DNA from 4 places in the Kitasatospora atroaurantiaca genome. Region 3 is predicted to be linked to each of the others. Evidence: riboswitches for the same ligand, from Rfam matches in the RefSeq annotation. Region 3 holds a riboswitch; each other region holds the start of a gene.
The links. Region 3 has a riboswitch for cyclic di-AMP ahead of FB465_RS37400 (LysM peptidoglycan-binding domain-containing protein). Riboswitches for the same ligand answer to the same signal wherever they lie in the genome.

Region 1: it holds a riboswitch for cyclic di-AMP, as region 3 does, so the genes downstream of both, FB465_RS11530 (M23 family metallopeptidase) here and FB465_RS37400 (LysM peptidoglycan-binding domain-containing protein) in region 3, are expected to answer to the same signal.
Region 2: it holds a riboswitch for cyclic di-AMP, as region 3 does, so the genes downstream of both, FB465_RS08040 (C40 family peptidase) here and FB465_RS37400 (LysM peptidoglycan-binding domain-containing protein) in region 3, are expected to answer to the same signal.
Region 4: it holds a riboswitch for cyclic di-AMP, as region 3 does, so the genes downstream of both, FB465_RS36390 (glycoside hydrolase family 16 protein) here and FB465_RS37400 (LysM peptidoglycan-binding domain-containing protein) in region 3, are expected to answer to the same signal.

The regions. Positions count from the first base shown of each region.
Region 1 is NZ_VIVR01000001.1:2,483,746-2,489,129, forward strand. Features, by position in the region: gene FB465_RS11510 (MDR family MFS transporter) at 1-1,137, opposite strand, end outside; tRNA gene FB465_RS11515 (tRNA-Pro) at 1,274-1,347, opposite strand; tRNA gene FB465_RS11520 (tRNA-Gly) at 1,524-1,597, shown strand; gene FB465_RS11530 (M23 family metallopeptidase) at 1,941-2,927, opposite strand; cyclic di-AMP (ydaO/yuaA leader) riboswitch at 2,937-3,113, opposite strand; gene FB465_RS11535 (DUF6348 family protein) at 3,501-4,277, shown strand; gene FB465_RS11540 (hypothetical protein) at 4,366-4,560, opposite strand; gene FB465_RS11545 (PP2C family protein-serine/threonine phosphatase) at 5,123-5,384, opposite strand, start outside.
Region 2 is NZ_VIVR01000001.1:1,791,515-1,796,898, reverse strand. Features, by position in the region: gene FB465_RS08055 (hypothetical protein) at 98-358, shown strand; gene FB465_RS08050 (NYN domain-containing protein) at 499-1,965, shown strand; gene FB465_RS08045 (C40 family peptidase) at 2,157-3,182, shown strand; cyclic di-AMP (ydaO/yuaA leader) riboswitch at 3,539-3,691, shown strand; gene FB465_RS08040 (C40 family peptidase) at 3,702-4,748, shown strand; gene FB465_RS08035 (C40 family peptidase) at 4,970-5,384, shown strand, end outside.
Region 3 is NZ_VIVR01000001.1:595,371-600,754, forward strand. Features, by position in the region: gene FB465_RS02730 (DUF4396 domain-containing protein) at 1-305, opposite strand, end outside; gene FB465_RS02735 (GH39 family glycosyl hydrolase) at 666-2,216, opposite strand; gene FB465_RS37400 (LysM peptidoglycan-binding domain-containing protein) at 2,884-3,591, opposite strand; cyclic di-AMP (ydaO/yuaA leader) riboswitch at 3,678-3,836, opposite strand; gene xdhC (xanthine dehydrogenase accessory protein XdhC) at 4,323-5,132, opposite strand; gene xdhB (xanthine dehydrogenase molybdopterin binding subunit) at 5,134-5,384, opposite strand, start outside.
Region 4 is NZ_VIVR01000001.1:6,366,499-6,371,882, reverse strand. Features, by position in the region: gene FB465_RS28640 (IclR family transcriptional regulator) at 1-107, shown strand, start outside; gene FB465_RS28635 (antibiotic biosynthesis monooxygenase) at 314-625, opposite strand; gene FB465_RS28630 (hypothetical protein) at 705-1,169, shown strand; gene FB465_RS36390 (glycoside hydrolase family 16 protein) at 1,173-2,420, opposite strand; cyclic di-AMP (ydaO/yuaA leader) riboswitch at 2,424-2,596, opposite strand; gene FB465_RS28615 (carbohydrate binding domain-containing protein) at 2,989-5,384, shown strand, end outside.

The sequences.
Region 1 (5,384 bases), 1.9 Mb from region 3:
CGACATGGCGAAGCCGGTGACGAACAGCAACACCCGGACGGCCCACAGGTTGCTCCCCGGCCCGATGGCGGCCATCAGGGCCAGGCAGAGCGCCACCACGGTGGCGCCGGCCACCAGCAGCCGGCGCGGGCCGACCCTCGGGTAGAGGCGGCCGGCCACCTGTGAGGCGATCATCACGCCGATCGCCTCAGGGAAGACCATCAGACCGCTGTGCAGGGCGTCCATGCCGAGGGCGTCCTGCATCAGCAGGGGGAAGAGGTAGAGCATCCCGAGGAAGGCGGCGCCGGAGAAGAGCGAGAGCAGGTTCGCCGTACGGAAGATCCGGTCGCGGAACAGCCGGAGGGCCAGCATCGGCTCGGGGCGGCGGAGTTCGACCACCACCAGAGCCGCGAGGGCGACCAGGCCGACCGCCGCCGGGACCAGGATCCTGACGGTCCCCCAGCCCTGGCTCGCGCCCTCGGAGAGCGCGTACATCGCCAGGCCGAAGCCGACCGCCGCCAGCAGGAAGCCGGCGGCGTCGAAACGGCCGGCCCGCTCGGTGCGGTAGTCGGGGAGGAAGAGGACGCCGAAGACCAGGGCGAGGATGCCGATCGGGACGTTGACGATGAAGACCCAGTGCCAGGACCAGCTGTCCACCAGCCAGCCGCCGAGCACCGGGCCGAGCGCAGGCGCGACGGCGGTGGGGAGCATCAGGACGCGCGTGGCGCGCATCCGCTCCTCCTGCGGGAAGGCCCGGAACAGCATGGTCATCCCGACCGGGGTGAGCAGGCCGCCGGCCGCGCCCTGGAAGATCCGGTAGACCGTCAACTGGTCGAGGCTGCCCGCGCTGCCGCAGAGCAGCGAGGCCACCGTGAACAGGGCGAGGGCGGCCAGGAAGACCCTGCGGGTGCCGTACCTGTCGCCCAGCCAGCCGGAGAGCGGCACGAAGACGGCGAGGGTGACCAGGTAGCCGACGTTGACCACGCCGACCGAGGCGGGGTCGACTGCGAACTGGCGGCCGATCGAGGGGAGCGCCACGTTCACGATCGTGGTGTCCATGATCGACATGAAGAGTGCGGCCACGAAGACCACACCGACGGCGACCTTCGGGTCGAGCCCCCGGCGAGGGGTGACGGCGGCGGGGTCGGGCGCAGGCATGGGGGCTCGCTGTTCAGTCGGGTCTCGGGGGGTCCGTCGATCGCCACATTGGGTGAACAATCAACATTCCAGGGTGCCCGAGCGACCCCGCAAACGCCAACAGGGCCCCGCCCGCGGACGAGACCCTGCCGCACTGTCGGGGTGACCGGATTCGAACCGACGGCCTTCCGCTCCCAAAGCGGACGCGCTACCAAACTGCGCCACACCCCGTGGTGCCGAGAGGAAGCGTACACGTCGACAACACCCTGTTCGCCGTTATATCGGCGGGCCGCGGGACATGCCCGGAGCCGAAAGCGGTGTGCAAGCAACCGGCCCGACCAGGTACGCTGACCCTGTCCTCGCGACCGGCAACGGCCCGGGGGCGGCGTGTGCTCAGGCACATGCACGCGGGCGTAGCTCAATGGTAGAGCCCCAGTCTTCCAAACTGGCCACGCGAGTTCGATTCTCGTCGCCCGCTCCATCAGTTCGGCCCCAGGTCAGCGGTTCATCCGCCGGCCTGGGGCCGAAGTCGTTTGAAGGTCCGTCAGGGCGTCGCGCCCGGGCCGTGCCCGTCCGGATCGATCTTGCTGCGGCGGGAGGACCTGGGCCTGGGTGCCGTTCAGTAATGCCACTGCGGACGCCTTGGCTGCGGCCGTGCGCCCGCTGGTCGTCGAGCTGCGGGTCGAGCCCCTCGGTGGCGATTCCGGACTGTGGGGCGGTCCGGTGGGCGACGAGCGGTATGCCCTGGTGGCGAGGGTCCGCCGGGCGCGGCCCCGGGCGGTGAGTGATCACCGGCCGGGGCCGCGCGGGTGTCCGACGGGGTGTCAGATCTTGACGCCGTGGCTCGCCAGGTAGGCGACCGGGTCGATGTCGGAGCCGTAGGCCGGGCCGGTGCGGACCTCGAAGTGGAGGTGCGGGCCGGACGCGTTGCCGGTGGCGCCGGAGAGGCCGATCTGCTGGCCCACCGTCACGGTCTGGCCGGCCCTGACGGAGATGGACGACAGGTGGGCGTACTGGGAGTACTTGCCGTCGGCGTGCTTGATGACGACCTCGTTGCCGTACGCACCGCCCGAGCCGGCCGAGACGACGGTGCCGGCGGCGATCGCCTTGACCGAGGTGCCGGTGGAGACCGGGAAGTCCACGCCGGTGTGGTGGCCGCTGGACCAGGAGGAACCGGCGACGCCGTAGCCGGTCGTGATGCGGCTGCTCACCGGAGCGGTGTAACCCGAGGAGGCGGCGACCGCGGAGGACGAGGACACCGAGTCGGAGGAGCTCGCGGTCGACGACTTGGCGGCGGAGGAGGACGAGGAGGCCTTCGGCGCCGCGGCCTTGGCGGTCGACGGCTTCGGGGCCTCCTGCTTCGGAGCCTCCTGCTTCGGGGTCGCGGCCTGCGGCGCAGCGGCGGCGGCCTTGCCGGAGAGCGAGAGGTGCTGGCCGGGGAAGATCAGGTTCGGGTTGCTGCCGACGACGCTGCGGTTGTCCTCGTACAGCTTCTGCCAGCCGCCACCGACCTGCTGGGCGTCCGCGATCTTCGAGAGGGTGTCGCCGCTGACGACGTCGTACGAGCGCGCGGCGGAGGCGGCGGGGGCGGGAGCGGAGGTGGTCTCCGCGACCGGCTTGACCTCGATGGCGTCGATGGAGGTCTTGGTGGTCGTCGACGCGGCGGGCGCGGTCGACTGGTGGCTGTCGGTCCCGTGGGCGCTCGCGGCGGTGACCGGGAGGGCGAGGGAGGCACCGGCCACGCCGGTGGCGACGGCGATGCGGGTGAGGCGGGACAGCTTTATGCGGCGGTGCTTGCCCTTTGCGGACATGAGGGGGTCCTCTCCGACGCCGGCGAGGTGAGCTGTCGGGTTCGGGCGGGAGATGCCCGGCCGCGGAAAGAGAGCGGCTTCACCCCAAGCCGTCCCGGAACACCGGGATCGGCGACTTACCTTGGGTCCCCCGCTCCTGCCGTGCAGTGCCTGGTTCGAGGCGCCGGGCAGCGGCAGGATTTGGCGTTCTGCCCGGTGAGCCGCCCGGACGATGGCCGGGCAGGTGTCGAAGCAAAGCCGATGGGACGTACACAAGGCAAGTCCCCGGCGAGCGGGATGTAAGGCCCGGATAAGGGTGAACGGGCCCGAGGTCACTCTCCGCCGAGCGGGTACTGCTCACCGCGTTCTCATCTTTCACCCTGCGTGCGAGAGCGGCCGCCGTGCCGTGACCGATCCGACCCTGTGTGCCCGTCCGGACACGGTCCGGCACCGCCGGAAGAATCTTCGGTGACCCCGGTCACCTCACGGCACCTCGACAGCTGACGATGCGTTTCCCGCTGGGGCCCTGGGCCGATACTCTCGCTCGCGTTCGATGTTCGAAGTTCGATGCCTCATTCGATCGAGGAGCCGCCCGTGCGTCCGCAGGACCGACTCGCAGTGATCCAGCGCAGCGTGGTCCGCGAAATGGCGCGTTACGGCAAGGAGTTCACGGTCGACGGCAGCGTGGTGCGCGGGCCCGGCACCACCGCGGTGGCCGTCCGCGAGCACCCGGGCGACGGCGGCGCCGGCCACGTCGACCTGGGCTTCGTACTCCACCTCGGGCGCGCGGACGCCCCCGTGGTGTGGGACTGCGCGGCCGGGCTCGGCAAGACCGAGGAGGAGAAGCTCGACAACGCCGTGAAGATGTGGGCCACCACGACCGCCACCACGGTGCTGGAGCTGCTCGAGCACCGCGGCGAGCACGCCGACCACTACCGGCACGCCGAGCTGTCCGACTGGCACGCCGTGCAGGGCCCCGCCGCCGTCTTCGGCTTCGGCACCGAGCGGCTGACGGGCTGGCTGGCCGACCACCAGGTGCTGCCCGCGCTGGCCGAGGCGCTGCGGCCCGAGCTGACGGCGCCGGACGTGAACGGCGTGAAGCTCTTCCTCGGCGGCAGGGCCGGGGAGGACATCGCCGAGGTCCGGGTGAACGGCGAGGTGTCGGAGCCCGCCTCGGCGGCACTGCGCGCCATGGACTGGCCCCGCGGCGAACGCCTCTGCTGGGCCCGCCTGTTCATCCTGCTCGCGGCCGAGGGCGTCACCCGGCCGGAGCCCGTACGCCCCGAGCCGGCACCCGCTCCGGTGCACGCGCCGGCGCCACGGCGCGGCCTGGTCAGCCGCTGGTGGCAGGCCCGGCGGGCAGGCCAGTAGACCCGCCGGCCCGAGGGCCTCGGGAACGTCCGGGTCACGTGCTCGACGGAAGAAGCCTCGGTGGACGCGCGCGTCCGCCGAGGAGGCGTCAGCTGGCGACCGAGGAGATGGTCTGTGCCAGCTGGTTGAGGAAGTCCTGGATGGGCTTGGCCGCCGTGGACTGGCTGACCATGAAGCCGAAGAGCGCGGCGATGATCGCATGACTGGTCTTCAGCTGCTTGTTGCGGATGAAGATGACGACGATGACGCCGAACAGGAACAACGCGGAGACGGAGAAGGCCACCCGGACTCACTTCCTCATTCTTTTCGAAGCGTGGCTGCGTCGGGGCTCCGTGCCGAAACCCCATGGCGACGCCGGACCCCGGCCTGTCCGGAAGACCGCCCGACCGCGTGCTGCCGCCGCTGCCGGACTGCCCCCTCCGCACCCAGCTGTGGCGCGGACGGTCCCGGGCGGAAGCCGACCGATCACGCCGCAACCGGGGCACCGAGCAGCCGTACGACGCTTGCCGTCAGCCGCATGTGGCGCCCCCAATCCCCCGAGAATCGACCAGTCCCACCCGGACTCAGTGTGGTCGTTCGTGCGGACTGCGTAAAGGACTTGCCGGAAGGCAGGCCCGAAGATCCTGCGATGTGAGACGAATTTCCGCCGACCGAGACGATAGCGGAGCTCCTCTGACGGAGCGTCGGCAGGGCCCGGATGACCGGCTTCGGAGCGGGCGACCGGCGGCTGGGAACCGGGTAGATCCACTCGGGCGACGAGCCGTCAGGAATGGCCGAAGATCACCACCCGGGCTTGACATGCGGGCGCCAGGCCTCAGCCCGACGGGCGGCGGCGGCCACCGCTCTCACTGCCGCCAGAGCAACAGCACCGCCCGGTCGTCGTTGACGTCCTTGGCCACCGTCTCGATCAGCCGGACGGCCGCGCCCCGGCTGCCGCTGCTCATCAGGGCCCCGGCGACCAGGCGGTCGGCCTCGCCCATCAGCCGGTCCATGCCCTCCGAGAGATCCCGGCCGGGGATCTCGACCATGCCGTCGGTGCAGAGCATCAGCAGGTCCCCCCGGTTCAGCCGGCCCCGGACGCCCTCGAACTTGGCGCCGTCGTAGATC
Region 2 (5,384 bases), 1.2 Mb from region 3:
TCTGTACCGGTGGCGGGCGGCGAACGGGCAGGCAATAGGCTTGGTCGTCAAGACCCGGGTACAGCCGAGAGACTGCACCGACCGAGAGGACAGGCCGATGACCGTCGCCGCACCCACCGCTGAGACCCGCTGGCGCTGCACCCTCTGTGGCAACCTGACCCGTTTTGACGTGACCCGCTCCTCGCGGGTCGTCGAGTACCTGCACTTCGACCTCGCGGGCGAGTCCAAGGTGGAGGAGACCGAGGTGCTCGCCGAGACCATCGAGTCGGTGCGCTGCCGCTGGTGCAACGCGGTGGACCAGGTCGAGCTGGTGGCCCGTCCGGGCGCCGAGGAGCAGGCGGAGCCGCAGGAGTCCTGAGACGCCCGACCGGCCCTGCCCGGGGTGTGACGACGTCCCGGGTGGGGCACGGTACACGGGACAATTGCAGAGAGCGGTGAGTTTGAGGGCAGCGGCAACCGGCCGTACGGACCCCGCAGAGCAGGATCGGAGCCGAGGACGTGGTGGACGCAGCGAGGGGGCCAGCCGAGACGCAGGGGCATCCGCCCGCTGCGGACGCGGCCCGTGCCGTCCCGGTGGCCGACGCCGAAGCCGGCACCGAGACCACCGCCGAGCCCGGCACCGAGTCCACCACCGAACCGGGCACCGAGGCGGCTGCGGAGCATCTTGACCGGCCGCTGCCCGAGGGTGTCCGCCGCCGGGTGGTCGGGATCGCCGCCGACGCCCTCGGCGGCCTGCCGCCCGCCGATCTGCCCGCCTCCCTGCGGCAGTACGCCAAGTTCACCCCGGCCCGCCGGGCCAAGTACGCGGGCACGGCGCTCGCCGCCGCCCTGGAGTCCGAGCCCGTCTTCCGGCTGCGGATAGCTGACCGCCTCCGGCTGGGACAGCCCGACCTGGTCAAGGCCCTCGAAGCGGGCAGTGTGCCCGGCGCCGCCGATCCGATGGACGTCGCCGCCGCCGCGTACCTGCTGCGCCCGGCCGGCTGGTCCCGGCTGGTGGCCGAGGCGGGCGAGCAGGTGGAGCGGGCCGGGGCCGAGGGCGCCGCCGCCGAGGCCGCCCGGCTGGTCGAGAAGCTGCAGGAGGAGCTGGCCGAGCTGCGCTCGCAGGCGCGGGCCGATCTGGAGCGCCAGCGGGCCGACTCGGAGGGCGTCCGAAAGGAGGCCGAGTCGCTGCGTAAGAAGGTGCGCAGCCTCGAGAGCGACACCAAGCGGGCGCAGGCCGAGGCCAGGAAGGTGCATGCCGAGCTGGAGGCCGCGAAGTCCGCGGCCGCCGCGGAGCGGAGCGCGGCGGAGGGCGAGGCGCGTCGCCTGAAGCACCGGATCTCCGAGCTGGAGACGGCCGTGGAGGCGGGCCGGCGCTCGGCCAGGGAGGGCCGCAGCGTCGAGGACATGCGGCTGCGGCTGCTGCTGGACACCGTGCTGCAGTCGGCCCAGGGCCTGCAGCGCGAGCTGGCGCTGCCGGTCACCCAGATCCACCCGGCGGACCTGGTGGACGCCGTCGTCCCCGGCTCCGCCTCGCCGCACGACGTGGCCCGGCGCGCGCTCGCCGAGGACGACCCTGCGCTGCTGGACCAGCTGCTGGCGATCCCTCAGGTCCATCTGGTGGTGGACGGCTACAACGTCACCAAGACCGGCTATCCGGCCCTGCCGCTGGAGCAGCAGCGGATCAGGCTGCTCGGCGGTCTGGCGATGCTCGCCCAGCGCACCCAGGCGGAGGTCACCTGTGTGTTCGACGGGCAGGATCTGGACGTTCCGGTGATCATGGCGCCGCCGCGTGGCGTACGGGTGCGGTTCAGCCGTACGGGGGAGACGGCGGACGAGCTGATCCGGCGCCTGGTGCGGGCCGAGCCGCAGGGACGTCCTGTGGTGGTGGTCTCCACGGACAAGGAGGTCGCCGACGGCGTGCGCAAGGCGGGCGCCCGTCCGGTGGCGTCGATTCTGCTGCTCAACCGGCTGGCCCGGTCCTGAGAAGTCCTGATGGCTGGTCAGCGTGGCGTGGCCGGGATGTGTCGGTCCCGTGAATTCCCCTCTGCGGCAAGAAGTTCGTAGAGGTAGGGGAGTGGCGCGAAGCTGTGATCTTCACTAGGGTCTGGCGTCAAACCTATTTTCCGGACTGTCACTCGATTGGGTGAGTCCAGCAGGAAGAAGGAGCTAGACCCTTGGCCTCCCACCGCCGTCCCAAGCAGCCGAGCCGCGCGCGGGTCTCCGTGCTGACCGCTGCCGCAGCGACCGCGGTCGCCCTGTCCGCGCAGGTGAGTGCCCACGCGGCGCCCGCCCAGCCGAACAAGGACGAGATCAAGGCCCAGGTCGACAAGCTGCTCGAGGAGCAGGAGCAGGCCTCCGAGAAGTACAACGGCGCCAAGGAGCGGGCCGACCAGCTGCGCAAGCAGGCCGACCAGCTGCAGGACCAGGTCGCCCGCGGCCAGGACCAGATGACGCAGCTGCAGAGCGGCCTGTCGGCGGTGGCGGGCGAGCAGTACCGGGCCGGCGGGATCGACCCGTCGGTGGCGCTGATGCTCTCCTCCAATCCGGACGGCTACCTGGCGCAGGCGTCCAGCGCCGAGCAGGTCACCGAGACCCAGGCGCAGACCCTGAAGTCCCTGAAGGACCAGCAGCGCCGGCTCGACCAGCAGAAGCAGGAGGCCGCGGCCACGCTGGCCGAGCTGGACCGCAGCACCAAGATGCTGAACGACGCCAAGGCCGAGGTCCAGCAGAAGCTCCAGGAAGCCAAGACCCTGCTGAACAAGCTCAGCGCCGCCGAGCGTGCCGCCATCCTGGGCGACCGGGCCTCGCGCAGCGACTCCCGCTACGACATCAGCAACCTGCCGGACCCCGGTGGCTACGCCGCCGTCGCGGTCAACGCCGCGATGAGCAAGCGCGGCGCACCGTACGTCTGGGGCGCCACCGGCCCCAACAGCTTCGACTGCTCGGGTCTGATGGTCTGGGCGTACGCCAAGGCCGGTGTCTCGCTGCCGCGTACCTCGCAGGACCAGGCGACCGTCGGCACCCGGGTGCCCTCGCTGGCCCAGGCCCAGCCGGGCGACCTGGTCATCTACCACAGCGACGCGCACCACGTCGGCATGTACATCGGCAACGGCCTGGTGGTGCACGCCCCGCACACCGGCGACGTGGTCAAGATCATGGACGCCGACGCGATGCCGATCAAGACCATCCGTCGGGTCTGACGCTCAGTCTCATATCGGACATTTGGCTACCGTTCGCCACATCTGACGCACGGTGACACGCGCGGGCCCACCGAAATGTTCCTGTGATCCGGAACACGTCCGGTGGGCCCTTTCGCGTCCATATGATGAGAATTCATCAGCCGAACGTGCTTTTTCCGTCACCCTCGGTCGTAATCACAAGCGAACTTGGCCGTCATTCCGACTTTTTACCTACAAGGATTTGAACGGATCACGGTTTCGTTACTAGGGTCATGCCTCGAGCCACCGCACAGTCGATCACCCAGCCTGGGTGGCGGCGGTGGCTACCGCCGAGTCCGAGAAACAGCGGGGCAGGTCAACTGTCCTACGGGGAAGCCCCGGAAGGGGTGCTGTGGATCGGAGCCGGGGAACCACGTTCCTCGGGGTGAATCGGCGCCAGGTCGGCAGTCAGCTGCCGGTGAGGCGTCGTAGGGCATCTCTTCCAGCCCGAACCCGTCAGCTCACCCGGTAGGCGGACGTAGGAAGAAGGAGTCCGCCTTCGTGGCGTCCCATCGTCGTCCCAAGCCTGCCAGCCGTGCCCGCGTCTCGATCATGACCGCTGCCGCCGCAGCGGCCGTGGCCCTCTCCTCGCAGTCCGGTGCACACGCCGACCCGGCGCCCACCAAGGACGAGGTCAAGGCCCAGGTCGACCAGCTCAACGAGCAGGCCGAGCAGGCGACCGAGAAGTACAACGCGGCGACGGAGAAGCAGCAGACCCTGCAGAAGCAGGTCGGCAACCTCCAGGACCAGGTGGCGCGGCAGCAGGCCGAGGTGAGCACCCTTCAGGGCAGCCTCGGCGAGATCGCGGCCGAGCAGTACCGCAGCGGTGGGATCTCGCCGACCGTCCAGCTGATGCTCTCCAGCAGCCCGGACTCCTTCCTCAGCCAGGCCGGCTCGCTGAACCAGCTCGGTGCCAGCCAGAGCGACGCGCTGAAGACCCTCAAGGACCAGCAGCGCCGGCTCGACCAGCAGAAGTCCGAGGCGCAGTCCAAGCTCGCCGAGCTGGACGCGACCACCAAGGACCTCAAGGCCAGCAAGGACGAGGTCAAGGGCAAGCTCGCCAAGGCCAAGGCCCTGCTCGACTCGCTGACCCAGAAGGAGCGCGACGACCTCGCGGCCGCCGAGGCCAAGGCCGCCTCCAGCTCCCGCGCCTCGCGCGACCAGACCCGCGTCGACCTGAGCAACGTGCCGTCCGGCTCGTACACCGCCAACGCGATCGCCGCCGTCCAGAGCAAGCTCGGCGCCGACTACGTCTACGGCGCGGCCGGCCCGACCAACTTCGACTGCTCGGGTCTGATGCAGTGGGCGTACGCCCAGGCGGGTGTCTCCATCCCGCGTACCTCGCAGTCGCAGGCCTCGGCCGGGACCAACGTCGGCACCAACATCGCCAACGCCAAGCCCGGCGACCTGATCATCTACTACAGCGACATGCACCACGTCGGCATGTACGTGGGCGGCGGCCAGATCATCCACGCCCCGCACACGGGCGCGGTGGTCCGGTACGAGTCCGCCACGGTGATGCCGATCGCGGCCATCGTCCGGGTCTGATCCCGTACTCCTCCCCGCAGGCCCGGCCCCCTCATGGGTGCCGGGCCTGCGGCATCTCCGGGTTCGTCGAGCTGATGTCCGATTAGGGGTCAAATATTCGGTGTTACGGGGGTTTGGACTAGATCGCTGTGACTCGCTAACGTCTGCCCCCGGACCTCCGCACGGACGGCCGCCCATCCCGGGCGGCGGCGGTGGCCCGGCCGCAGGAATGGAGTCGCCGCATGTCGATGCACCGCCGTTCCCAGCTGCCAGGCGCACACCGGCTGGCCCGTGCGCTGGTACTCACCGCAGCCGCGACCACCGCGCTCGGCATGGCGGTCGGCGGAAGCGCCCAGGCGGCGCCCGCCGCGCCCGCCGAGCCGCCCTCCAAGAAGGACGTCAAGGCCCAGGTGGACCAGCTCTACGACGAGGCCGAGCAGGCCTCCGAGAAGTTCAACGCCGCCCAGGAGTACCAGAAGCAGCTTCAGGCCGAGACCGGCGCCCTGCAGGGGCAGGTGGCGGCCGGGCAGGAGGAGCTCAACCGGCTGCGCGCCGACCTGGGGGTCGTCGCGGCGGCCCAGTACCGGGCCGGCGGCATCGACCCGGCCGTCCAGCTGATGCTGGACTCCGACCCCGCGGCCTACCTGAACCGGGCCC
Region 3 (5,384 bases):
GTGTCCGCCGCCAGGGCGACCTTGAACGCCTGACGCGGGTCGAGGCCGACCCGCAGGACGCCGCGCATGGTCAACCCGTATCCGAAGACGAAAGCCAGCGCAATGGACAGCACGACGGTGGCCCCGTTGTGCAGACCGAGCGCGGTCCCGATGACCATGCCGAGGATCTCACCGATCGCGCATCCGGTCAGGCAGTGCAGGGTCGCCTGCGCGGCGGTGCGCCAACCGCTGTCGCCCCCGGGGGCCGCGTGACTGCTGTGGTGGTGCTCGTGCCGGCTGTGCTCATGTCCGCCGTGCTGGTCCATGGTGCCCTCCCCGTGCGCGTCTCCGTGGTTGCTCACCCGTTCCAACTCAGTACCCCCGGGGGGTATTCCCCACCTGCCGGGGCCCGGGGTACGCAGCCTGTGCCGGTGCCGGACCACCGCGTCGGGTCAGACGCTTCGTCGGCGCCGGCCTCATCCGTGGCGCCATCGTTCGCCACCTACTGGACCCCGACCGCTACACCGTGATCGACGCGGCCGGTGCAGTCCTCTTCCTCACCGCCGCCTGTTCTCCGAACTGGAGCACGCCGGACGACCGAGCGCCCCGCCTCCTGGATGTCCCATCGCAACCGTCTGACCTGCGTCGTTCCCTCCATTTTCGTGTCGGACCCTCGGAAGGGAACCTCAGATGCCGCTGCCGCCGCCATGACCCCAGTGCCTACGTCGGGGCTGCGGCGTGGGGGTGGGGGTCGGCGTGGGGGTGGCGGTCGGGGTGAGGGCAGGCGTGGGCGTGGGCGTGGGCGTGGGGGTGGAGGAAGGCGCGGGCGTGGACGTGGGCGTGGAGGCCGGCGTCGGCGCGGAGGGCATGATGAGGGTGGTGACCGAGTACGGGGGCAGGGTCACTTGTGTCTGGCCGTCCGTGATGCCGGCGGTGCTCTTGGTCGGACTGGCGAACGGGGCGTTGGGGTTGGTCTGCCATACGTCGGCCGTACCCGAGGTGAGGCCCGTGGTCTGGATGACCGCGGTCCGGGTGGCACTCGGATCCTTGTTGATCAGCACGACGTTGCCCGGCCCCGAGGAGGCGTAGACCTCCACGTTCGGCAGTGACGTCGAGGCCTGCACCAGCGACGGGCCGAACGGCCGGAACATTGATCCGCCGGAGAACATCAGCGTGCCCCAGTAGATCGGCATGGGGTCGTTGACCTGCATGCCGAAGTGCGTGGCATCGGCGGACTTCTCGAAGGTCTCGCCGAGGGCACCGTTCTGGTCCGCGTACTGGTGACCGATGCCGCCTGCGCGGGTGATGTGGCCGAGCACTGAGGCGCCCCACACGGTGTCGACGGCTTGGTAGAAGCGGTCGTCGCCCTGATAGGCGCCGGGGTAGCCGTCTGCTGTACGCCAGGACCAGTTGTACTCACCGACCTGGATACCGATCTGGCCCGCGCGGGCGGGAACGGTGGCGTTGATCATGTTGCGGATCTGGGTGATCTCGTCCTCGTAACTCACCGTCTGGGACAGTGCGGTGGCGTTGTCGAGGAAGGTGCTGCCCATCGCGTAGTGGTGGTAGTCGACAATGTCCACGGAGTTGCCTGCGCAGTTCAGGAAGCTCTGGAGATCAGATGCGTTGAAGTACGACCACGCGGGCCCGGCGACCTTGATCGTAGGATCGACGGCTTTCATCGCGGAGACAGTGCTGTTGAACAGCTGGCAATAGGTGCCGATGCTCATGCCGGCGTTGTTCGGCTCATTGCCGATCACCCAGTAGCCGACCGGCTTCCCTTCCGATTTGAAGTGGTTCACCATGTTCGCGCCGTCCGACGGGGTGAAGTTGTCGTCACTTGACCCGCCAAGGACGATCTTCGGGGTGCCGCCGGAAGCAACGATGCTGTCCACCCACTGGTCGCCTGAGATGTTCGTCGGGCCGCCGCCGGCCGAGGAGATGATAGTGCCGCCGTTCCACTGCAGCGGCACCCGGTAGGTGGACAGGCCCAAGCTTTTCAGCTTGGTGCGCTGTTTCGCGGCGGCAACGACGCTGCCGCCGCTCTGACCGTAGGTGGAAATGGTTCCCGAGAAGGCGTTCGGATTGACTTGCCCGATGGCCGTGGAGAAATCGATGGTGACGTTGGATGCGGCAGCTGCGGCCGGCTGAATGGTGGCTTGGTATCCCATGACAGCCGTGGACAGCGTGGCGGCCAGTGCGAGCGCCTTAAGGGCACGGCGGTGTCCCATGATCATCTGATTTACCCTCTGGTAGTCGAATTCGGCGATGCCCCATCGACGGGGCGACGATTCCGGGTGCCGGTCTGCGGCTCGCGGTCCCCGGCAGGTGCTGACTATGTGGTGGTAGCGGTGCGTCCGCCCGGGCGCCAGGCGTTTTGGGCAATGCTCCGTTGGAAAGGTCCGCCTGGCGCGCTGCGTGCCGCCGGGCGGGGCGGGTTCGTCGAACTGTGTGACGGCCGATCCCGGGAATGGCCGTGGCGGATCTCGAGGGCCTTCGCGGCTGACAGCCGGGCCGCCTGCGCTGCCCTGCCGGGCACGCAAGAATCGCATGAGCGCGGCACGCCGGCAGTGCGGCATGGACCACCCCGCTGACGGCCGGCAACTGACGCTGCTTCAGGCGGATTTGAAGGTCGAGCGCTCATGGGGTCGCCCGCGGAAGACGGTTGCCGGCACCGCGCGGGTGCCGTACGGCTACGTCACCGCCGCCACTCCCGCCGTGACCACCGCCCTGCTCACCATCGTGCGCCACGGGCGGGCCGGCGGACCGGCCCGACGTCCGGACCACCAGGTGCACCACGCCGTACTGACCCGGGTCAGGCCGACGACCGCCCCGGCCCCGTGCTCGGACGTCGCAACACACCGACCGCATCTGCACCTCCGGACAGGCTCGGCTCGCTGCCGATCAGTACCAGTGATGGGTCTGCCAGAACGCCCAGGCGGCGTTGGGACTGCCGTAGCGGCTGTTCATGTAGTCCAGCGCCCACTTGATCTGGGTCACCGGGTTGTCGCGCCAGTCCGAGCCGGTCGAGGCCATCTTGGAGCCCGGCAGCGCCTGGGCCAGGCCGTAGGCGCCCGAGGACGGGTTGGTGGCGTGAACGTTCCAGCCGCTCTCGTGGCTGATGATCTGGCTGAACGAGGCGAACTGGTCGGCCGGAACGACGGAGGCAGCAAGGGCCTGGATCGAACCGGCGGAATAGCTGATCTGGGCGGCGGGCCTCGACGTCGGCACAGCGGGCTTCGCGGCAGGCGCTGCCGGGGCCGCCGGCTTCGCAGACGCCGGCGTGGCCGTGGCCGGAGCGGCTGCGGAGAGCACCAGCTTCTGACCCGGGAAGATCAGGTCGGGCCCCTTGGTCAGGGTGCTCCTGTTCAGCTCGTAGAGCTTCTGCCAGCCACCCTGCACGTGGTGGCCGACAGCGATCCTGGACAGGCAGTCACCGCTGGCCACGGTGTACGTCGCGGGAGCAGCCGCCTGCAGCGCAACCGGAGCGGTCTCCTGGGCCTGCGCCACGACAGGGGCGGGGGCGGCGGTCTGAACACTGGTGGCACGGGCGGGGGCCAGGGCGTGCGCGCTGGCGGCACCGGTGGCGATGACCGGCAGGGTGGCCCCCACACCGGTCACGGTGGCCGCGGCGACAAGGCGTTTGGCAGAGGTCTGACGGGGACGGCGATGACGACCGGTTCCGGACAGCATGAAGGAGTATTCCTCTCCCACGCCTACGAGGTGAGCTGTCGGGTTCGGGCTGGAGTTGCCCGGCCGCGCGGAGGCACGGCTTCACCCCTAGCCGCGAAGGCGCTGGGCGCGCTTGCGGCGACTTACCTGGGTCCCCCGCTCCTACCGTGGTGCGTTCTGTTGCGTCCAGACCTCTCCGGCGGCAGGACTCGGCGTTCCGGAGAAGTTGATTCCGCTTCTGGGCGGATGCCGGTGACCCTAGGCAGATGCGCGCTCGAATCACAACCCCGGGCCACCAGAGACACGCAAAACGCGCCACCTATGTCCCCTTTTGGCACGATCTACGCATGTCGTTGATCGCTTGGAGCCATATCGGAGAGCCGCTGGTCGTGGCGAGGACAGCGAGGACGATAAGGGCGATCCGGCCGGGCGGGAGCTTGCGCCAGCGAGAGCGGTCTTCTTCAGGTGACCGCGGACCAGGCCGGAGGTGGTTCGGCTCCCTCACGGCGGGTCTGTTGCCGGCAGGTCGGTCTGTCGCAGCCCAGGAGTCCAGGGCCTGCCGCACCGGGGCCGATGCCTGTTGAAGTGACGGGCATGGTCGTGTCGAAAGGGCGCCCCGCACCTGTGCGTTCGCACGAGCGCGGGGCACCCCTGTCGATCCGGTTGGAGAGTCAGCATCCTTCGGTTTCGAAGGTGCGCAGCAAATCGGCAGCGACGCTCACGGCAATTGTCGCGGGATCCTTGCCGGTGATGTCGGCCAGCCCGATCGGGGTCTTGATCCGATCGATGGTGGCCTCGTCGTGACCGCCCTCGGTGGCGAGGCGTTTGCGGAACCGCACCCACTTGGCCGCCGACCCGATCAGCCCGATGGAGCCGAGATGGGTTGTGCGCAAGGCGGCGTCGCACAGAGCGGCGTCCTCGGCGTGATCATGGGTCATGATCAGGATGTGGGTGCCGCGCGGCAACTCCGCCAGCACCTCCTCGGGCAGCAGCGGCGTGTGATGCACGGTCACCTGCGCCACCGCGTCTGCCAGCACGTCGAGCCGCTCCTCGGTGAGGATGTCGGAGCGGGTGTCGATCAGATGGAGGTCGAGGTCCTGACGTGCCAGGATGCGCGCCAGTTCCAGCCCGACGTGCCCGACGCCGAAGATTGCCACCGCTCGTACCGCCGGCAGCGGTTCGAGCAGCACCGAGACCATGCCGCCGCAGCACTGCACGCCATGCTGGTTGACCACCTTGTCGTTCAGGGCGAAATCAATCAGCTCCGGCTCAGGCTTGGACGCGGCGATCATCTCCCGCGCCCGGTCGATCGCGACGGCCTCGACATTGCCGCCACCGATCGAGCCCCACGTCTCGGTCTGCCCCACAACGAGTTTCGCACCGGCGTCGCGCGGCGCATGGCCGCGCACGGTCGCGACGGTCACCAGCACGCCGGACTCCCGGCGTGCTCGCAACCGTGCCACCGCGGCGACCCACGTCATGTCAGGCACCGCTCAGCGCTTTTGCATCGGTTTGGATCCTGCCGTTGGCGACGTGCCCGTTTCCAGCGTGGCCGTTGGTGGCAAACCCGTTGCGGGCGTGACCGTTCCGGGAGACATCGCCCTGGCGAGCCGCCTGGATCGCCCAGTACACCGCCTCCGGCGTCGCGGGCGAGGCCAACTCGACGCTGACCCCGCTCGACCCGAAGGCGGCGGCGGCCTGCCGCAACGCTTCTCGCACCGAGAACGCCAGCA
Region 4 (5,384 bases), 5.8 Mb from region 3:
GTCCGGAGGCCCGTATCCGGGCACTGGAGGCGCAGGCGGGCAGTGCCGGTCTGGTGCCGGTGATGCGTCATATCGCGGCGCGGCTCGGCCAGGTCCTCGCACCCTGAGCGGCAGGCTCCGCCACAGGTAGGCACCGCAGCCAGTTGCACTGTCCAGGGGCGCGGGGAACTGCGCGAATCGGGAGGGTTCAGGCCGTCACCTTCCGATCTCGCACAGTTCTCCCCCAGCCTTCGGCCGGGACGTGCCCCCACGCGCCCCTGCTGTGGTTACTCAGGTGCCCACCGTTCAGCTCCCTGCCTGCCGGTGGAGCCTCTCAGTCCAGGGCCAGCGAGCCGATCTGGGACGCCGTCACCTGAAAGACCGTCAGCTCCGGCTCGGCGCCCACGTCGGCGAAGAGCCGGGGCGCTGCGGCCAGCTTCGGATTCGACCGGACGGCCTCCAGGGCGGCCCGGTCACGCCACAGACTCTGCACCCGCCAGCGGTGGCCCGGGCCGCGCAGCAGCTCGGTGCGGATCAGCCCGTCCGGCAGCGGGCCCGCCACCAGTTCCCGATAGGACGTGACCAGCTCGGCCTCCCGCTCGGGGGCCACCAGCGCACTGACCTCGCTCAACACCTGTCCCGACATCGTCCTCACCTCCGGAGATCCAGGCTACCTCGCTACAGTGGGTAGCCAGATGATGACCACACGTGGACAGGTGAGGACCTTGACCCGAGGCTCGACCCGGCTCGCCGCCGCCACGGCGGCACTGGTGGCATGCGTCACGGTGACGGCGATGGCGGCGCCGTCCGACTCCGACCTGCGGGTGGTCCGACTGGACCCGGACCCGGCCGCACCCGGCGGCACCACCACCGTGCACGGCTTCGTCGCCAACGGCGGCCCCGACCGGACCGCCTCGCCGTTCACCGTGCTGATCGACCTCCCGCCGGGGTTCACCGCCGAGGGCCCGTACTTCCCCACCTCCTGCGCCGCGTCCATCGGCGGGCACGTGCTGAGCTGTGCCTTCCCGGCCGGACTGCCCTCACTGCGGACGGCCACCGTGCTGGCCCCGGTCCGGGTGGGACGCGACGTGCCCCCCGGCACGGTGGCCGAGGGGCACGTCAGGGTGGTCGGCGTCGACGACCGTCATCCGGCGGACAACGGCACGGCGTTCACGATCACCGTCCGGTGAGGGTCAGCGGTAGACCCGCACGTAGTCGGCGGCGAAGCTGAGCGGGGCGGTGCCGGAGGGCGCGGGGTGGTACTGGCCGGCACCCACCGACAGGTTGAGGATCAGGTACGCCGACCAGTCGGCGCCCACGCCGGTGCCGTCCGAGAACACCTTGGTGCCGTTGACGTACCAGTCGACCGAGGTGGCGCCGTAGTACGTGCCGATGGTCACCCACTGGTCCTTGGCGACGGCGTTGGCGTCGGTGTAGTACTTCGAGCCGGACTTGACGTGGTTGGTCAGCTCCAGCAGGTTCGGGTTGTCGGGGTGGTACTCGAAGGAGTCGATCTCCCCGTTGCCGTTCTTCCAGGTCCACAGCGCGGGCCAGGCGCCCGAGCCGGTGGGCAGCTTCACCCGGGTCTCGGCGTAGTCGCCGGTCTTGACCTGGAAGCCCTGGGAGGAGCCCTCGGTGGTGAGCAGCCCGGTGTCCCAGGCCTGCTTGCCGTTCTCCAGGGTGTGGCTGGACGGCTTGGCGGTGAAGGTGGCGACACCGTCGGCGACGCTCACGCCGCTGGTGGTCAGCCAGTCCAGCTTGTTGTCGTCCGGGTTGTGGTTGCCGTAGCGGTAGGCGGTGCTCTTGTCGCCGACCCAGGTGGAGCCCCAGGCGATGCTGCTGTTGAACTCGTCGGACCAGGTCAGCGACTTGCCGGGGACCGGCGAGGCGGTGCCCGTGGTCGGCGGGGCCGGAGCGGGAGTCGGCGTGGGAGCCGGGGCCGGAGCGGGGGCCGGAGCCGGGGCAGGGGCCGGGGCAGGGGCCGGGGCCGGGGCAGGGGCCGGGGCCGGGGCAGGGGCCGGGGCCGGAGCGGAGGCCGTACCGGAGACCGTCAGCGTCTTCTTGGCGAGGTTGTGCCAGCCGCCGTTGTAGTCCTGCCAGGCGCCGAACTCGGTGTAGGAGCCGGCCGGCAGGGTGCGGCTGCCGGTGGTGATCGAGACACCGCTCGGGCAGATCCGGATGTCGTGTGCCGAGCCGGGGAAGTCCAGGTTGTGGCCGGCCGCGTCACGGACGGCGACGCCGAGCGTCTTGGCCGTGAAGCAGGTGGTGGAGTGGACCGTGAGCCCGGCCCGGGCGGCCGTACCGGCGGCCATCGAGGTGGGTGTGAGGCGGTCCTGGGTGACGCCGGTGGCGGCGCTCGCCTGGCCGACCAGCGGCACGGTGACCAGCGCGGCGGCGCCGGCTATCGCGCCGAGGCGCGCAGGGGTGGCAGAAATGCGCATGTCGGGAGTCCTCTGCGACGCCTGCGAGGTGAGCTGTCGGGTTCGGGCCCTGAGGAAGCCCGGCCGCCCGCAGGACGGCTTCACCCCGAGCCGCATCCCCACGCCTGGACAGGCGCGGGGGCACGGCAGACTGACCTGGTTCCCCCGCTCCTGTCCGTGTTCGGTGCTCGAGTGCCCGCCGTCGGGTGGACAGGACTCGGCGTCCCGACGGGCAGGGTCCGCGCAAAGCGGACATCCCGTGCAGGCTAGGCAGATCGACCGTACTCGGACAATGAGACGTCCCTCACAGGCCGTGGGCGCGAACTCTTTACGCCGGATTTACGGACTAGTACCCTCCTGAAACATCTTGCAGATCCTTGCGCAAGACAGAGCGTCAGCTCTGGCCGCCCTGCCCGTCGGAAATCCCGGCAAACCGGGGCGTGGCAAGCCTCATGGAGCACGCCCGACGGCCGTATGCGCCGCAGGATCTGCAAGTGGTTGCAGTGACTTGTGCTGCCGTCGGGACCTCGCTCCTCACCCCCACCCGACAGGCCGCTCCCCCGCGCGGCCCGCTCCGAGGAGTCCCCCCGTGGACCACGCACCACGTCGCAGGGCCCGGCACAGGCGCCGCCACCCGCTGCTGGCGGTGCTGACCGCCGTGGCCGGGCTGGTGGCCACCCTGCTGCACACCGTCGCCGCGCACGCGGCCACCAGCGCGACCGTCTACTACAAGCCCGCCACGAGCTGGACCACCGTCGACATCCACTACGCGCCCACCGGCGGCAGCTGGACCACCGCCCCCGGCGTGGCGATGGAGGCGGCCTGTACGGGCTGGTACAAGAAGACGATCGACCTGGGTACGGCCACCTCGCTCGCCGTCACCTTCAACAACGGCTCCGGCACCTGGGACAACAACGGCGGCGCCAACTACCAGCTCGGCAGCGGCATCAGCGCCGTCTCGGGCGGCGTCGTGAGCACGACCGACCCCTGCGCGGCGGCCACCCCCGCCTCGGCCACCGTCTTCTACTGGACGGCGACCGGGAACTGGCCGGCGTACTACCTGCACTGGGCTCCCACCGGCGGCAGTTGGACCACCGCGCCCGGCACCCTGATGACCGCAGCCTGCACCAACTGGGTCAAGCTGACCGTCAGTCTCGGCACCGCCACGAGCTGGCAGGCCACCTTCAACAACGGCTCCGGCACCTGGGACAACAACAGCGGTGCCAACTACCAGCTCGGCACCGACCTGATCAGCGTCAAGGACGGGGTGGTCGCCCACAGCGACCCGTGCGGTACCACCACTCCGCCGACCGGCACCGCCGCCACCGTCTGGTACTCCACCGCCACCGTCGGCTGGTCCACCGTCAATCTCCACTGGGCTCCCACCGGCGGCAGTTGGACCACCGCGCCCGGTGTCGGGATGGACGCCGCCTGCACCGGCTGGGTGAGGAGGACCGTCGACCTGGGCACCGCCACCACCTGGCAGGCCACCTTCAACAACGGCAACGGCGTCTGGGACAACAACAACAGCGCCAACTACCGGCTCGGCAGCGGCAACAACACCGTCAAGGACAAGGTGGTCACGGCGAACGCCACCGACCCCTGTGCAGCCGTCGTCCCCGACACCACCGCGCCGACCGCCCCCACCGCCGTCGCCGCGAGCGCCACCAACACCTCCGTGGTGCTGACCTGGAACGCCGCCACCGACAACGTCGGCGTGACCGGCTACCAGATCACCCGCACCGGCGGCACCAAGGGCACCTCGGTGGTCAACACCGCCTCCACCGTCCACTCGGAGAGCGGCCTGGAGGCGACCACCTTCTACTGCTACACCGTCAAGGCCCTGGACGCGGCGGGCAACCTCTCCGCGGCGAGCGCAGCGGGCTGCGCCACCACCGGGACGGCTCCCCCGGCCGCCCCGGGCGGCACACCGCTGGGCGGCGACCCGCGCAAGGACCCGATCTACTTCGTCCTCACCGCCCGCTTCAACGACGGTGACAGCAGCAACAACCGCGGCGGCAGCCAGGACGTCAAGTCCGGCAACGCGGCCAACAACGACCCGATGTTCCGCGGCGACTTCAAGGGCCTGGTCCAGAAGCTGGACTACGTCAAGGGCCTCGGTTTCTCCGCCATCTGGATCACCCCGGTCGTCCTCAACCGCTCGGACTACGACTACCACGGTTACCACGGCTACGACTTCTACCGGGTGGACCCGCGGCTGGAGTCGGCCGGCGCCTCGTACCAGGACCTGATCAACGCGGCCCACGCCAAGGGCATCAAGATCTACCAGGACGTGGTCTACAACCACAGCTCCCGCTGGGGTGCCAAGGGCCTCTTCACACCCACCGTGTACGGCGTCCGCGACGCGCAGTGGAGCTGGTACTACGACGCGCCGAACGCCGGCTTCGAGTACGACGGCCTGACCGTCGACCCGGTCTCCGGCAAGTCCTACTACAACGGTGACCTCTGGTCGACGGCCGAGCCGGCCGGGAACACCTGCGTCAACTGGGGTGTGCCGACCGGCGGCAAGAGCGCCGAGGGCTACACCGTCTACAACTGCCAGTGGCCCAACCCGACCTCGGGAATGTTCCCGAAGGCGCTCTACCACCAGTGCTGGATCGGCAACTGGGAGGGCGAGGACGCGCGGAGCTGCTGGATCCACGAGGACCTGGCGGACTTCAACACCGAGAACCCGGTCGTCCAGAACTACCTGATCGGCGCCTACAACAAGTACATCGACATGGGCGTGGACGGCTTCCGGATCGACACTGCCGTGCACATCCCCCGGGTCACCTGGAACCGGCACTTCCTGCCGGCCATCTACAGCGAGGTCAGCGCGAAGTTCGGCGCGGCGAAGGCGGCGGACTTCTTCGTCTTCGGCGAGGTCGGCGCCTTCGTCAACGACAAGTGGAACCGCGGCTCGGCCAACCAGTCCGCCCAGTACTACACCTGGAAGGAGCGGTTCACGTACAGCACGGACGACGC